DNA from 3 places in the Alteromonas sp. ABV4_515 genome. Region 2 is predicted to be linked to each of the others. Evidence: riboswitches for the same ligand, from Rfam matches in the RefSeq annotation. Region 2 holds a riboswitch; each other region holds the start of a gene.
What was found. A riboswitch is a leader RNA that binds a small molecule or an ion and turns the genes downstream of it on or off. The one in region 2 is predicted to bind cyclic di-GMP.

Region 1 (5,872 bases), on a different contig from region 2:
ACACCACCGCGTATCAACTCATTGTAGATAGCCAGGGCAACATACTGTTTTCGAGCCACCCAGATTTCTTCGAGGTAAATACTCACTTCGACCAGCAAAAATACGAATACTGGACATCACAGGAAACCCAATGGCAAGGTCTTACGCTTATTAGCCAAGCGCCCGCATTAGATGCCTATTCCAACGTTTTGTGGCTGATCCCCGCCATACTCATTACCTTAAGTATGGCAATTGTAATTAGTTATTACGCCACAAACCGAGCAGCACGTCTTAGTGCCTCAACCCTTCGTGGTTTGCACGACGATATTCAGCAAAGTGCCACCCGTCGTCACCCCCAATCAGCGGAAGACCGAATTGAAGAAGCACAGGAACTGGCTGAAATCAGGGAAGCGTTTAATGCGTTGGTAAACAATATTAGTTCCATCACCCTTTCAAACCGGCAATTTTCGAACGCTATCGATTCGCTGGAAGAGATCTTGGTGGTATTGGACTCAGACAGCAATAAAATACTCGCTAATCGCGCTTTTAATCAGTACATCTTGTATTACGACCTGAACGAATCGCAGATCGTGAGCGTGAAGAACCGGCTTTCAGGCAATACGAAAAGCCTGCAACGCACCTACGCCTCACTCAGCGAAAAAGCACCGGTTATCATCAACTGGACTGCCCTGCCCTTGCTCGACGACAACCGCATGCAAGTAGGTACCATTGTGGTAGGTAACGACGTTTCTCAGCAACGGGTATTAGAGAAGCGGATAAACGTGATTAGTCACGCCATTAAAGCGGCCACGGTGCCTATTCTTATTGCGGATGCCAAGAAAAAGGGCTTTCCCGTTATTTACGCCAACCCCCATTTCAGCCGCGTAACAGGTTTCAAAGAAGAAGAAACCTTACATCACACCTTCTTACTGATGAGAGAACTGGAAGCTGAACCAGAAAAAGCCAACAAAATAAAAACGGCATTACAACAAGGCAGCGCTTGCGATGAAACCTTGCTGTGCTATCGCAAAAACAAAACGCCACTGTATATTCAGGTAATACTCACTCCCGTATTTAACGAAGGCGAATTGGAGCACTTCGTTGCCTTCTTCCAGGATGTAACAGAACGGGAGCAAGGACAGCAGTTTCTCGAAGAAGCCCGTTTACGCGCGGAAGAATCTGCCCGCCTGAAATCGAGCTTTCTTGCCAGCATGTCGCACGAAGTACGCACGCCTTTGCATGGTGTATCTGGTGCGTTGCAACTGGTAAGCAAAACCGCGCTGGATAAAACACAACAGCATTATGTGGGCCTGGCCGATGAGAGCATTCGCAACTTACAGCACATTGTGGATGACATTCTCGACTTCTCAAAAATTGAAGCCGGACAACTTAAGCTGGAAAATGTGCCGTTTAACCTGCCCTTGCTGCTAGAAACCTTGTACGAACAGTTCAGCATCAGCAGTGATGAAAAAGGGCTGCAACTTAATTTGGATACTGAGCTGGCCGAGCATGTGATGGTACAAGGCGACCCCGTACGGTTGCGTCAGGTATTGAGCAATCTATTGAGCAATGCGGTTAAGTTTACCCAAAACGGCAGTATATTACTTTCAATGAATCTTGTAGAAACAACCAGCGAACAATGGCAGTTACAGGGCTTTGTGCAAGACAGCGGCATCGGCATAGATGAAGGCAACCTCGACAGCATCTTTGAGGTGTTCCAGCAGGAAGATACGTCAACCACCCGAAAATTTGGCGGTACGGGATTGGGCCTTTCTATCAGTAGGCAGCTCTGCCGCCTTATGCAAGGCGACCTCACCGTACAAAGTCGCAAAGACGAAGGCAGTAAATTCATCTTCACCGTAGCCGTTTCCAGACCCGCCTACGAAGCTTACATTGTCACACCGGACACAACTAAGCACAGCGAGTCAGAAGTTACGCTTCAACCCAGCCGCATACTGATTGTGGAAGACAACGAAATTAATCAGCTTATCGCCCGGGAACATTTAAGCGAACACAAAACGCTAACCGCCAAAAACGGTGTAGAAGCGCTGGAAGCACTGAAACGACTTAAAGTGCAGTTCGATGTGATTTTAATGGACTGCCACATGCCAAAAATGGATGGGTTTGAGACTACACGGCGCATCCGCGCTGGTGAAGCCGGTGAGCGATATAAAGAAGTACCTATTATTGCGCTAACGGCCAATGCCATGAAAGGTGATAGAGAGCGTTGTGAAGCGGCAGGCATGGATGATTATATTAGTAAGCCGTTTACTGCCACGCAGTTATTGAAAGCAGTGAGTAACGCCAGATACAAAAAAGGCCAGTAAATCATACTGGCCCTTCAAATTTATTTATTACTCTCAGGGCCTAATCTAGCGGCCATGAAGAGTAAAGATTCTAACAGCTTACTTCGCTTTGCGGCGACGCAGGCTAGCCAAACCTACCAGGCTTAAGCCCATAATAGCGATTGACGTAGGCTCTGGTACCTTTACAGACAGGTTGAAATCGCCTGATGCCAGTGCGATGTCAGTCGCTTGGTTGTTGCTGTCGAAAGACAGGAACTTAAAGCCGTTGTCTAGGCCAGTCACGTCGCTCACCAAAGCATCTAAATCAATATCCTGGGATAAATTAAAGGTCAGAACGAAGCCATCGCCGTAGAAATCGCCCCAGTTGAAAGAAAGTGCAGAGCCTGCAGACATTTCATCAGAGTCATCAACTAAAGTATAAGTACCATTACCTTCGTTGAATAAATATTCGAAATCCAGGCTACCGCTATCAGTGTTAACCGATGAATAACTGTCAAACAATCCGAACAATGCGAGGTTAGAATTGAGTTCAGCAACAAAGAATACACCTGTATTAACTTGCGCGTAAGGAAGTGCAGTAGACCACTGATTAACAGTATTCAGGCCATAGAAATCAGCGAAAGATGTGTAAGACGAATCAACATTGTATGCACCTACCTCAGCGCCATCTAACTCAATTACCGCAGCGTTTGCTGCAAAACCTACGCTCATTGCTACAACAGATAATAAACTTTTTAACTTGTTCATCAGTACTCCAGTTTAATGATGATCTTCAAATATACTAAATAAGTGTGAGCACATTTGATGCCACAAGTTAAAAACGATTACTAATCAATTATTTATAAAAATCACTACTGTACTTTATCTACGCAGTGTAAAGAATATCGACAAGAAATCTTTAAGGAGTGCGGTAAGGATCGTCATTTTTCAAAAACGGGGACGATTAGGCTATTTGGAACCATAAACAAGCGCAAACTTACAAAACCACACTCTACGCGGCGCAGTAAATATAATAATATTTAATTAAAAATCTATTAATAGTAAAAAAGAATGATTACAAAATACTCGGGTATTACTTCCGAATATCTTAATCTTTATAAATCCGTAACTTGTATGAACTTAGTCATAAACATAGCGTGACACTACTCTATGAAACGAGAATTCTTTAATACACTATCTTTAAAAAAAGGTACTGTTAATGACGTTAAAAAATAAATTGAAAATCTAGAACTGGTCCGAACACTGCAATTTAAACAAATAAACAGAATAATTTTTGTGCAGATAGGATTTAAGCAAGAACGTATTTTTAATAAAATCAATACACATAGGCTTCGAATGAAATATTTACATTGATAAAATATCTGATGTATTTTGTTTCTCACTAACGAGATGCGTTCGATGCACGATATTCTCGCTATTAAGCGAGTAGTAAAAAATTCTTTATAAAACCACATAATCTATTGTTTTTACTCCTGATAAATTGTAAAGTCGCATTTACAAACTCTAGCTCCTAGATTTGTATCTTAATTTCTATTTTAATTAGAAACTCGCTTAAACCTTAATCAATTGTAACAATTCAGCAATAAATTTTAACTGTCTTACGAAAAGGCAAACCTTTAGTGATGAAGGGACGCAAAGCCACGGGTCTTTTAAGATAGCCGGGTTGTCGGTATTAAAATTTAAATCCGAAATTTACGGAACTATGCTTAAATACCACTTAAATGGAACCTTTATGCAAAACTCATTAAAGTTATTTTGCAGTGCACTTTTATTAAATGCCACGACAGCCGGCGCTACTTATAACCATCATGGTTTTGAGGAGAAAATCTACTTCTCAGATACAATGCAGCAATTTGATGGTGTTTCTACCATATATAGAATCGAGCTCGATTCAAACGCAGAAACGGCAACCCTTATCCCGCTACAAATCAACGAAAATTCAGATGGTGTAGTCGAATATGATCACATTGATGTATTAGCGTCCTCTCCAGATGGTAATACACTATGGATGATTAATTCATTTTATGCTGAATCCACAGAACTACTTAAATATAACGTACAATCAACTAGCTTAGAAAGTATCGGCTTTGTCTCTTGGGGTGGGCCACAAGCAGAAGGCGACGCAGATCAAGCGGCTGTTGCACCTAATGGTGATCTTTATATCACTCGCAAATATAGTAACTTTGTGTACCGCTTAGACACAACAACTGCGCAAGCTGAATTTATCGGTGAAGTCACTGATACAAACTTAACTGGTGGAGATATTTCGTTTGGTAGAAACGGGGTACTTTACATGAAAAACCATGCAGGGTTATTTACACTAGATATTGAAAATGTATCAGAGCAGAATATACCTGCAGAAATGATTGGTACGAGCAGTGTGTTTTATACTGGTCTCGCTAACAGAGATGGTGGTTACGGTAATTTGCTGGTTTCAAACCGAGAAGATAGCACCTTCGATGAAGTAAGTCCTGATAGCGGATTAATACTCAATAGCTACATTATGCTTACAGAAAATGGAGCTCCATATAGCCATCAGCTTGGTGGTGATATGGCTACAGGTCCTTTCCAAACCTGTAATAGGAATGTTGATTTCTGGAAAAACAATAGCTGGAGAGATCAATCAATCACTATAAACGGACATCATATAGATGAAGTTGTAGGTAGATTCGGTACAAAATCAGAAGGCAGAGAACCTTATAATGGTATGCTTTGGAGCACTAGAAACTACACATACAGCAAACTTTATGCTCAACTGATAGCAGCAAAACTCAATACTTTTAATTCATCAAACTCTAGTTTGATTAATAGTGCAGAATCGTTCTTGCATGGAAAATCTCCATCAAAGAAAGTTAAATTCTGGGATATCTTTCACTATACACTGTACAAAACAGCTCTATACAAATTTAACAAAAAGAATAAGTGTAGATAAATAAATTATTTTTAAAGGTCTACTCTACGTTTAACTGAGTAGACCTTTTATTTATAAGCGATCGATAATCTCAGTTGCGGACATCGGTAAATTTTTTTCCTAAAACTTTTACATTCTGAGATCCAATCGAGCGCGTTAATATCTCAGAGAGCGATTTGAAAAAAAAGCCAAAGAAATATGCACATTATGCTTAATTCCTTGACTTAGATTTCATACATTACACCTTGAAAGATGCCAGTATCATTGCGAATCTCTGAATGCTAGAGATAAGGGCTATCACAACGGAAGTTTGGAACTATTCCGATTAAATGCAAATCCGAAAAGACCCAGTAAGGCTAATCCAAAGATTGATGGCTCAGGTACGTCTACAGTATTCACTATTATATTCATATTACCAGAAGCGAGTTTAATTTCAGACGCGACTCCCTGATCATCGAAAGACAGAAAGCTAAAGCCTCTATTAAGACCTGCAACATCATAAACGAAAGTATCTAGATCGATAAGATCAGACTTATCTAAAGCAAGAACGAAGCCGTCTCCATAGTATGGATACCATCTAAAATTGATGGTTGTTCCTACAACTGTATCGCTAGGATCATTGACTAAATCGTAGTTGCCAGATCCAGACTTAAACGTATAGTCAAATGTAGCCTGT
Region 2 (5,872 bases):
GGTGCCAGTGTACTGCCGGTTGAGGATAGTTTTGCTCCGTCCATTCAGTACCATTACCATCAAAGCTAACACGAGACGCTTTAGGTAAGGTTTGTCTTGAAGGCAGCAAATCTGTGCGCGAAAGTACCAGGCCGCCGTAATGCTCAAAAGGCGCGTAGTTCGTCGACGCATTACCAGTAAACCGATGACCACTGTTTGCTGCAGCAGCTAACACCAGGAACAACAAAAAAGCGGACACAAATTGCATGGTCCGGCTGGATTGCCTGTTCGGTAATGGTGTGTGATTCACGGTTTAATTCTTCTGTTTGCGGACGTAAGCATACGCAGACCGCATTATCTGTGCATCAGATATGGGAGCGAAGGGCTGAAATTCAATATCAGCCCTGCTGCCATTACACATAATCAATGAGATCGACACCAAAAAAGTTGTCGATGGCGCATTGCCATTCCCCGCTCTCATTTTTACGGAACACGTAAATGGCTTTTTTGTAGTCGCAGCCCATCTTGTCGATGGCCTGTTTGCTGTTCAGGTACAACTTACTGATCACCAACGCGGTATCGCCCGCTTCAATCACTACCTCATCACCATGGGACACTACATGTTCTGGCATATAACGAGACTTAAACTCATGTAACGCGCCGTGAATATCGCGGTGCTCAGAGATAAAAGGCTTATCTACCAGCACAGCGTCATCTTTGTAGAGTTGCTGCAATGCGGCGGCATCATTGCTATTTACAGCCTGATGCAACGCCTGTAATTGCTGGGATATTGGGTGGTTCATGATCTGTCGTCTCCTGATTTATAACCACGAAGACGAACAAAAAACCCGCCTTCGCGGCGGGTTTTAGTTAATTTATTTACGTACTAGCAAACCCGCCCATTTCTAAGAATAGCGAGTAGAATAATAAGAGCGATGTTAGTTGCCTTGATAGCGCTGGTAGTAAGGTTCATTATTTTTCCGGTACGTGATGCCTAAAAGGTAAGCGTTATGGCATGTGGAGTCAAATGGCTTTTTAACCTTTTTCCGCCACTTCATCAACAAAGCTGCCTAACATCATAATCATCTGCCGGAACAGCGGGTTTGCCTGCGGTGCGGCACAGTTGTCTCGCAAGTCCACGTTGCTATCGTCGAAATGCATGTCTACCACCATTTTGCTGTTAACTACGACATCGGCATGGCAAGTTTTAAAGCTCTCATCAATAACAAAGAAGGTATTTGTTTTGGTGGTCGTGTGCGCCATCAAGGTCTCAATTCCCACAATGGGCGTAGTGGTATCGGCCTGCGAATGGGCTGCAAATACCGGTATATCGATGGTCTTACCCTCTTCGTATTGTTCGCGTATATCGTTAATGACATCCATTAACTCCAACCCAGAGAAGCTGGCGATTGTCGGATATTTATATGGATTAGGCCCTTGGGTGACATAGGTACCGTCGATCATCCGTGCAACCAGGCTAATTCCCCAGATTTTTGACAACCGCTCTACCCCGCTATCCAGCGCCAGTGCACCAGAGAATAACATTAGCCCTTTGATATTATCCGGGTGATGAAGATAGTGCTGTACCGACAGCGCCCCACCGGTCGAAAAACCGCCGAGGAAAATTTCGTCGCCAAACTGGGGAGCCAGCGCCATAACATCATTCAAATGTGCAGCCCAGCGCTCATCGAGTTGGCTGTCACTCATTTCGTCGTCGGCTTCTAGCTGACCATGCCCGACGTTCAGCGGCACAATCACGTTAAACCCTTTGTCATACAGGAAGCGGGCAATGCCCGTCATATAAAAGGGCGAGTCACTCAGGCCGTGGAGCAGTACGGCCACTTTCGCGGTTTTATTTCCGTGATGAAGGATATAAGGCGCATTTCCATCGTTTCGCAGAGCCGGTGAACACACATCAAAACGCGTCACTGAACGGTTCATACAGGCTCGCACCTGCCCTAACCGCTCTTCATACAAATGACTGAAAGCGGCGAATCCGTCACTCAGTTCGTTTTCCTTTGCGGTTGTTGTGGCGCTGATAACCAACAACAGTGCACTGAATAAGGCAGCCTTAGACACTCGCCTCTCCTTCTCGCTGGTATAAATATTGATAACCTCTTAATAGTAACAGATAAAAACCGGTTTAGGATGGTTATACATTGGATAAACGGTGCGCAGATACGGTTTATTTGTACCGGTAGTAAAGAAATGAAAGGTATATTATTTTATCCCTGAATATTCCGTAACATGCGGCGGATGCATTCAGTTTTGACTACTATCTCACCAACTGGTTACTGCAGCCACAATCGGCTGTAATGCCTGTAGTAAATCTGTTGAAAAAGGCAAAGCGGCGTGAAAACCCGTGACGCAAAGCCTCCGGTCTACCGTCTGTGTAGCAGACCACGATAGCGGGGTTACCGAACAAGCATAGTTCTTCGGGACTTAGGTTCACTTTTTCAGTCACATTCATTAGCTGCAGTGGTTGCTGTAGCGAACGTTGAGGAACTGACAATGATCGTGTTAGTTGGTGGCGAAAAAGGCGGCAGCGGAAAAAGCTGTCTCGCACAAAACATCGCTGTATATTTACGAACTGAAAAAAATGCCAGCGTGCTGATGGTCGACTGCGACCCTCAACGCACCACGTCAGACTGGATACAGGAACGCAAGGCAAACGAAAAGTTACCTTCGATTAACTGCGTTCAGCTATACGGAAAGATCCGTAATGAGCTTCTCAGTCTGCGCGAACATTACGATTTTGTCGTTATCGACTGCGGTGGTCAGGATAACCTCGCTCTGCGCTCATCCATGGCGGTGGCTGACCACATTCTTATTCCTTTGCGTCCGAAACGTCGCGACCTGAAAACCGTACCTCATATGGAAGACATTTTATCGACGTGTAAAATGGTTAACCCCACTATGAATGCGGCGTTCGTTATCACCCAGTGTCCTTCCCTTCCTTCTCTGGCAAGTCGCATATTAGAAGCCAAAGAGGTCTGCCGCTCTTTTGAAGTGCCGGTGTTGGATGCCGTGACATTCAGTCGCAACATGTATGATGATTCTGAGGAATCCGGCCAGTCGGTAATGGAAAGTGAGCCTACCGGCAAAGCATCGACGGAAATTCGCAGTATTATCGAAGAGCTTCTGTCCCGGGGTAAGGGGGAATCTTATGAGCCTTTGCAGTCTCAAAAAATCCACGCTGTCAGCTAAACCTGCGGCGCCAGTCAGTATTGATAGCTTTATTGATGATGCGCTCACCTACGCTGCAGGTAAGCCTTCAGGTGCAAAACTCTACGCGTTGCCAGAACCCGCACCCGTTGTTACACCGTTGCCTACGGGCCCCATGCGCAGAGCCACCTTCACGCTAACTGAAAATGCCATAGATAAACTGAGTGAGTTATCAGAAACGACCGGGATATGTCGTTCCAGATTAATCAGGATCTGGATTGAAAAACAAATTAACGGCGAGATAGCGTCTGTACTCACCGACAATACCCCCTGATTCTTCTGCCTTAATAACAAGGCAATTCACAATACGGAGTGACATGGAGTGCTCTCCGGCCACCCAGGGAAGCATTTACTGCTTCCCTTTGCTGTTAACTTTTTCAAGACAGGATGATGATGAAGAGTTTCTGGTACCGCAGTATTTTTGTTCTCACTGCGTTTTGTAGTGTTTGTGCTGTGGCAAATTCACAAGACTATGACCTGGCCGATAACACCACACAGGCATTCAGTAAGCAACTGACTGAAGAACAAGCTGCCTACCTGGCAAAAACCAGTGCCGATGCTAAGTTGGCAATTCGTACCCTCTCACTTGAAAAGCAACAGTTGGTGGCAACACAGGAACTCGCAGCACTCAGACAGCGCAGTTTGTATAATATGTTTGTATTAGGTTCGTTGGTATCAGCCCTTTTGCTCATCTTTTTATGCTGGGGGCGCTACGAACAATATCGTCAAAACCGTTTCCTTGCTGCACAGATAAAAGCCCGTACCAGTGAACTCGAATTAAAAAATACCGAATTAGAAGCGGCCAACAAAGCTTTGGAAAGAGTGAGCATGCGCGATCCGCTCACGGGGCTGAACAACCGCAACTTTTTGAATGCCCATCTTCCTGGTGAGATTACGCGAGTGCAGCACTATTACGCCAGTACCAAGCATCTACAACATGCTACCAAACAAGATCTGCTGTGCTTTCTGGTCGATATCGACCACTTTAAACGGATTAACGATGTATACGGTCACCTTGCTGGCGACCAGGTCCTCGTACAGTTCACTCAGGTGTTAAAAACGCTTTTTCGAAGCACCGATCTGTTAGTGAGATGGGGAGGAGAAGAGTTTCTGATCATCTGTCGGCAGGCCGACAGAAGAGAATTGACCGATTTGGCAAATCGATTGATTGAAGCGGTAAGGCAAAAGCGGTTCATTGTGGCGAACGGAGAGGTTATCCATCTTACCTGCAGTGTGGGGTTTTCGGCATTGCCGCTATGGCCGGAACGTTCAGCTGCATTCAGTTGGGAGCAAACCTTTTCTCTCACCGACTATTGCCTGTATGCCGCGAAAATTTCTCAGCGGGATTGTTGGGTTGGCGTGGAAAACGCGACTGGCGCGTTTCACCCAACAGATGAGCTTACGCCCCTTGCGCATAGATTTGGTATTAGCGGCACAAATGTCAAAACGTCGTTGAATAATCTAGCCAGCATCTACTGGCCAGATTAAGCGTTTATTGTAACGCCTCAACAACGAGGCTTCACGTATACGCAGACTAAACGCCAGTCTTAATGTCTTCCATGTGATATTTATCAATCAGGGAATACAGTGTAGGACGGGTAACACCCAGTAACTCCGCTGTTTTTGACATGTTTTTGTCTGCCGTTTGGTAGGCTCGACGAATGGCACGGCTTTCCGCCATTTCTCTCACTTCGCGTAAATTCAGCGTTTCTGGCTCAGCATCACCTCGCGGTGCCATTAAGCCGAGATCTTCCGCTTGCACCACCGAGCCTTCCGCCATAATAACCGCAGACTTCAGCTTATTTTGCATTTCACGAATGTTGCCAGGCCACTTGTGCGCCAGCATGGCTTGAATTGCGTTGTCTGAGAAACTTTTCGCTTTCGCGTTAAACTCTTCTCGATAGGTGTTTAGGAAGGTGCGCGCCAACAGAATAATATCCTGTTCCCGCTCCCGTAAAGGCGGAATGAAAATAGGAATTTCACCTACGCGATAATACAAATCCTCACGGAATGTTTCGTCGGCAACCATCTGTTGTAAATCACGGTGCGTTGCACAGATAACCCGAATATCAACCGGGATTTCGGCGCGGCCACCTACTCGCTCAATCACTCGCTCCTGTAAGAAACGCAGCATCTTAGCTTGCAGACCAATGGGCATATCACCTATTTCATCGAGGAACAGTGTACCGCCCTGGGCCGTTTCGATTTTACCCAGAGTGGTTTTGTTAGCGCCGGTAAATGCGCCCTTTTCATAACCAAACAGCTCACTTTCCAGCAGGTTTTCCGGAATAGAGGCACAGTTGATTGCAACAAAAGGCTTGTCTTTACGGGGGCTATGTTCGTGAATGCTGCGTGCAAACACTTCCTTACCGGTACCACTTTCTCCCTGCAGCAGTGTGCTTATGTCGGTGCCAGCAATCTTCTCCGCTTTGCGCATTACCGCTTGAATGGCATCGGAATTACCAATGATTCGGCCCATGGCAGGACGCGCCTTCGCCAAGATCCGGTTTTGGTGTTCCAGGTTGGCCAGGTTCAATGCACGCTGCACCAACAACTTGATGGTGTCTGAATCTATTGGCTTTTGGTAAAAGTCGTAAGCGCCAAGGTCGATGGCTTTAAGCGCATTTTCTTTATCGTTATTGCCTGTTACCACAATCACTTTTGTGCG
Region 3 (5,872 bases), on a different contig from region 2:
TGCCATCCATTCAAGGGATAGAGCGGGGTCTTCTATCAGGCTTTCAGCCACGCGCTCCAATGTTTTAACCGATAAGAGGGATGGAGCCGACAGCATGACACTTCGCCCGGCATTGGTGAAATGAGCGCCGATGTGGCCCGCCAGCGTGGATTTACCTCTTCCTCTTGCTGCAATAATACATCTACAACTTTGTTTGTTTACGTTTTCTGCGGTGATGGCGTTAAATATATTTTGCTGGTCGGGCGTTAACGATAAACCGTCGGTTAATCCTTTATTTTTTACCTCTTGCGGTAACGGCAGTATTTCGGTTGTTGAGGTAATCCTGCCTGCGAAATCTGCGTGTACTAACAAGTCGGCCAAATAGCTAATGTATTGACTCTTGTGTATTTCGGAACCGTGACTCAGGAAGTGCGGGTTTAGCACACTTTCATGCTGTGCCCAGGTTTCAAGTGGCGGACAAAGTAGGATGGTTGTGCCGCCTTGTCGAACAGTTCCAGCTATGGCAGCTAACACAGACGGGCGAAACGTTTCTCCGGCATCGACAACCGCGACATCGAATTCTTTGCCCAGTAAATCTTTAAAGTGCGTGTAGGAGCGGTGCTTCAAAGTCATTGCAGGCGCAAAATCGCCTATCCAGCAGCAATCTAACTGGCCAGCCAAGCCCGAGACGATAGAACTAGCCTTGTCTATACACCAGGTGGTTTCACCCGTGATCAGCAGCAGTTGTCGCTGATAGCAACCATTCGTCGATGATAATGGGTGAGAAATCCACTCAGTTGGGTCTGTCTGGGCCATGTGCCATTTTTTCACGTATAATCCTGCGCTTAGTTTATCGATTGTTTAAGAGGAATTCGAATGCGCTTTTTGTCCCGCCGACTGGTAATGCCGAATGATTTAAATTATGCCAATGCATTATTCGGAGGCAGAGCGATGGAGTGGATTGACGAGGAAGCAGCCATCTTTGCAACTTGTCAGTTAGAAACCAATTGTTTGGTGACCAAACATATTGGCGAAATTACTTTTGAGTCGCCAGCGCTTCAGGGTGATATTGTTGAGTTTGGTTTGGAAACGAAAAAGGTGGGTAGAACATCTATTACCGTCAGTTGTTTGGTACGAAATAAAGCCACTAAAAAAACCATCTGTCTGGCAGACGATATTGTGTTTGTAACACTCGATCCAGAAACCCGAATGCCAACACCGCATGGAAAAACCATGGCTGCGCTGGAAGCGCAAACGGAGCAGGAAATTAGAAACCTCAACTTGCAGGTTGATTAGCCCCCACACATGTGAGGCAGCCTGTGTCAGGCTGCCGAAGATTTCCAATTTGCGAGTACGTCGGTGAGAGTGTTGATTTGAGCCTCTGTTAGACCGTCTCCCGCCGCATAGGTTTGCGGTTCACCTAATTTTGCCAGTGAGGTGAATGCAATGTCATGACACAGCAAAATTTGCCCTGCTACCGAGCTGGCACTTCCACGTTCTTCTATATTACAAAGTTTCCAGAGTTGCTGGTTCAGGTCGCTGGCAAACCCCCAGCGGAGTAACATTAACGACGTTGCGCCATACAGACAAATGCCATAATCTTGATTCACTTTATCGACAAAATCGCTAAAGCTTTCGCTTTCCTCCCACCCAGATAACGCACCGTCCGCAAACAAACATTCATCGTGGAAAATTAAAAATACCGATAGCGTACCGAACAATAACAACTGTTTAATTTTTTCTGTCTGCGCTTCATCGTATTGCGAAAAACCAAAAAGCCGTTGGAACACGGTATAACTGAGCAGCATCGCATCGGTGAGAATTTCAATATTGGAAAATCGACACTGTGCGGTCAGTAATTGTTGCGCTGCAAAAATGACAGCGAGGTCTCGGATATTGCCTAACCCGAGATTGCGGCCAATGGCTTGTTCCAGGCTTTTGGGGGTTGTTCCGTACACGGCGCGGCTTGCTTTGCTCATCACGTGAGCTTGAAATATCGGATCTTTTTCAATGAGAGACACAACGCCAGGCAATGTCATGGCTTCTGCATCCATTTTCAGCAACGAACGAATTGAGTGGGGCAGTGGAGGCAGATTTTCCACCACCTCCAGCAAATTACTATTGCCCGTCTGAAATCGAAGTCGGTTTCCCAACTGACGAAGCTGACCGGCACTTATACCGCTATGCTCTTTAAAGCTCCGCTCGAATGAACGTCGGTCAGAAAACCCTAACGCTTCAGCAGCATCTTCTGTTTTCTGGCCACTCAATAATCGATGACAGGATTGATCATGGATGAACTCTTTCAGCAAAGCACTGAATGAAATGGAATCTTGTCTAAGCTGACGACGAAAAGCGGATTCAGTTTGCCCTAGTTGAGTTGCTACCCACTCCGAGCGGATTCGTGCAGGACTCGCTGCTTTTTGGAAAACGTCACGCACTTGTTGCTTAAGTGGAATGTCATGGGTTTCTTCCAGTCCAGCAGAAAGCATCTTTTTAATCGATTGCGAATAGTAAAAAGACGCGACTTCACACCAGGCGTTGGCAAAACAAAGGCGCACTTTGCCAGTCTCATAATGAATATCACTGTGACTCAGTGGTGCCAAAAGCGCTTCAGGCTGAGCGTTCATGGGCGGCATGGTGACACGGGAAAAGTCAAATTTGCGCCCGGCAAGATGACGAAAAAGCGCCAGCAGAAAATAGCACCGAAGTTCCGTTAGTATTATGTGTGGCGATGAAGCAAATTCTACCGTGGTAATGGTACCGTCTGATTTCACCGTGAGATTGGCTTGCTCACCCATTAAATGACGGTAATGCTTGCCCAATACATGCATGGCGTCGTCGATATGTTTGCTGGCAGTCAAATACACCACCAGGTTACTCATTTTATTGAAATCGAGATAACCAATAAGTGAACGGCCGGTCTGTTGAAACTGACTCGCAGGACAAAGATCGTGGAAGAGGTTTGCTAAGGTCTCATCATCAAGTTTGCCGCTTTCAACGCTGGCAATACATTCCAGTGCAAGATTATCTCGCTCATTGTTAAGACCAGAATCCCGTCTGAAACTGAGTAAAGCCCGAATAATTGCTGACCAGAAAAGTCCTTGGTAATGCACGTGCGCTCCCATGTTTTAAGCTGCTTGTTAGAATATAGCAAATGCAGGTTGCATGACAGAGGAGGGCACTATTTATTCCCTGGTACAAATGTGTCCCAAAGATCGAACGGATCTGTCCTGTTTTGCTTTACGCCGCCCTCGTATTATTACAACCGTTGATTGAATAAGGGAAACGTCACTTCCCCCAACAACATGCCAAACCTGCCGTGAGGCAGGGACGGAAAGCCACGGGTCTTACTGACCAACCGCCAGTAAGACAGCCGGGCTGCAGTGAAGTTGATTAATTACTTTCAGGCAAACACTGCTCAAGGACTCAAAAAATGAAATTTAGCATCAAAGCTGCAGCACTGGTAACCACGTTTTTCGCAGCCTTTTCTTCAAACGCTGACGTAATTTCAACTTACGATATTGATTTCGCCACCGCTGATTTAGAAGCGCATCAGCAGAATGGTAGTACTTACGACGTTTACACGAATGGCGTACTTAATTTACGAGAAAATGCGTGGGTAACGCTTAATCTGTTCGATACGTTTGGTATTTCAGAACTGGATCTCGATAATGGAGCGACATCGTACAACTTCACTTTTGACATCAGAGTGCTGCCTGGTGCGAGAAATCCAAATCCTAACCCTTTCACTGAAATCGCAGGGCTGTGGTTTGCCGATTTTACTAACGGTGAGCAGAACCACGATGCAAGTCGCACGTTCAATCTAGCAGGTACACAGAACTTCGGTATTCAGGACTTGGTATACACCAATGCGCCTCGCTGGGAAACGTTCAGCATCAATCTAGATGATTACTTCTCTGGTGTCATCACTGACATCGTATTCATTAACGACTGTAATTTAAATGCTGGCTGTGGCGACATGAAAACCCGTTTCCGTAACGCCTCTATCACTGAAGTCAGTGAACCTGGCGCCATGTCACTCATCCTTTTAGGTATGGGATTGATGGGATGGCGCGCAAGACGCCAGAAATAACAAGTCGTCAGACTTCCTCAGCCCGCCAACGTCACATGGCGGGCTTTTTTGTGTTTGCGGATCAGTGTTCTGCAGCTTGACTCAGGTTATGAAGTTGTTAGACTGCAGGCGCATTTTTGCTACAACGGTAAAAATGCATTAGGCCAAGGGGTGCCGGTTAGCGGCTGAGATCCATTGTGTGGGAACCCTTAAACCTGATCCGGATAATACCGGCGTAGGGATGGTGAAAAATTTGATTTAGCTACCTCAATACCTGCCTGTAAAACCGGATCTTTTTGATGACTGAAGAGATCCTTAATGAAAAAAAGCACATTACTCCTCGCCATTCTGGCAACACCGGCATTTGCTGATAACGACACCGATATAGAAAAAATCACGGTTAGCGGCGATTTCAGAGCATCTACCCTTGAACAACTCAGCGCCAGCGCATCGGTTTTCGGCGAAGAGCGCTTAGATAGCCGTCAGGCCTCTCACGTTGAAAATATGCTGAATGTGGCGCCCAATGTGAATTTTGCCAGTGGTGCTTCCCGTGGCCGTTTTATTCAAATTCGTGGTATCGGCGAGCGTAGTCAGTTTGCTGAGCCCATTAATCCTTCTGTCAGCTTTATGGTTGATGACTTTGATTTTTCAGGTCTTGCTGCCGCTGGCGTATTATTCGATACCCGTCAGTTGGAAGTGTATCGCGGCCCGCAGGCTACCGTATTCGGTGCTGGGTCCCTTGCTGGTGCAGTGAAAATTGTGAGTCATGCCGCAGATGCAGACGACAGTCACTTTGAATTCGGTTTGGGCAACACGTCGCTAATGCGTATTGAAGGTGCACACAGTGTACAAGTGTCAGAAGACTTCGCTATTCGTCTGGCCGGGGTGCATAACAGTAGTGACGGCTTTGTTGAGAACGACTTTCTTGAGCGTGACGACACCAATAATATTGATGAAAGTGCGGTAAGACTCGCTGCACAATGGAATATTAGCAGTAAAACTAGCCTGAATGCCGACCTGCGCTGGTACGACGTAAACAATGGTTATGATGCCTTTTCGCTGGACAATAACCGACACACACTTTCTGATGAACCTGGATTTGATGATCAACTCACTAAGGGGATCAGCCTGCATTTGAATCATCAGCTGGATGCCGGTTTACTGGAAGTGATTGCCACCGCTGCGAACCATGATATCGCCTATGGCTACGACGAAGATTGGACTTACGATGGTTTCCATCCATGGGGATACACGTCGTTCGATGCCTACTTCCGCGACGTTCAACAACGCTCTGCAGAGGTGCGTTTTACCTCGGCAGATGATAAGAAACTGTTCGGTGATACCACGACTTGGGTTGTTGGTGCGCGCATTAATCACAGTGAACAAAACTTGTTACGTGAATACACCTATGCCGACGGTGACTTCATTAGCCAATTTGAACCAACCACCACGGCGGTATATGGACAGCTTGATACACAGTTAAATGATTCGTGGTTGTTAACTACGGCGCTGCGTGTTGAGGAGTATTCTCAAAAATACAATGACAATGCCGGTTTGGACTCAGAAGACGACTCCAGCATGGTGGGCGGAAAAGTGGCACTGACCTATGACTGGGACGGTGATTTTGTGTATGCCAGTGTATCTCGTGGTTACAAAGCAGCAGGTGTCAACTTCGACGAGCAGGTAAGTGAAGCACGTCGATTCTACGATACTGAATATAACTGGAATTACGAAGTGGGTTATAAAGGGCAACTGTTTGACCCTGCGATCACCGCACGTTTCGCTGTGTTCTATATGGACAGACAAGATACTCAGGTGAAT

Region 1: it holds a riboswitch for cyclic di-GMP, as region 2 does, so the genes downstream of both, ACXAGX_RS17790 (NHL repeat-containing protein) here and ACXAGX_RS05850 (AAA family ATPase) in region 2, are expected to answer to the same signal.
Region 3: it holds a riboswitch for cyclic di-GMP, as region 2 does, so the genes downstream of both, ACXAGX_RS08870 (PEP-CTERM sorting domain-containing protein) here and ACXAGX_RS05850 (AAA family ATPase) in region 2, are expected to answer to the same signal.

The regions. Positions count from the first base shown of each region.
Region 1 is NZ_JBSWWZ010000007.1:312,758-318,629, reverse strand. It holds gene ACXAGX_RS17800 (ATP-binding protein) at 1-2,306, shown strand, start outside; gene ACXAGX_RS17795 (PEP-CTERM sorting domain-containing protein) at 2,385-3,032, opposite strand; cyclic di-GMP riboswitch class I at 3,883-3,956, shown strand; gene ACXAGX_RS17790 (NHL repeat-containing protein) at 4,018-5,217, shown strand; gene ACXAGX_RS17785 (PEP-CTERM sorting domain-containing protein) at 5,494-5,872, opposite strand, start outside.
Region 2 is NZ_JBSWWZ010000002.1:344,596-350,467, reverse strand. It holds gene ACXAGX_RS05865 (hypothetical protein) at 1-247, opposite strand, end outside; gene ACXAGX_RS05860 (YybH family protein) at 393-782, opposite strand; gene ACXAGX_RS05855 (alpha/beta hydrolase) at 1,015-2,058, opposite strand; cyclic di-GMP riboswitch class I at 2,311-2,401, shown strand; gene ACXAGX_RS05850 (AAA family ATPase) at 2,491-3,186, shown strand; gene ACXAGX_RS05845 (ribbon-helix-helix domain-containing protein) at 3,146-3,478, shown strand; gene ACXAGX_RS05840 (GGDEF domain-containing protein) at 3,658-4,692, shown strand; gene prsR (PEP-CTERM-box response regulator transcription factor) at 4,739-5,872, opposite strand, start outside.
Region 3 is NZ_JBSWWZ010000003.1:256,493-262,364, reverse strand. It holds gene ACXAGX_RS08885 (GNAT family N-acetyltransferase) at 1-810, opposite strand, end outside; gene ACXAGX_RS08880 (acyl-CoA thioesterase) at 856-1,275, shown strand; gene ACXAGX_RS08875 (helix-turn-helix domain-containing protein) at 1,302-3,092, opposite strand; cyclic di-GMP riboswitch class I at 3,277-3,365, shown strand; gene ACXAGX_RS08870 (PEP-CTERM sorting domain-containing protein) at 3,413-4,072, shown strand; TPP riboswitch at 4,209-4,310, shown strand; gene ACXAGX_RS08865 (TonB-dependent receptor) at 4,370-5,872, shown strand, end outside.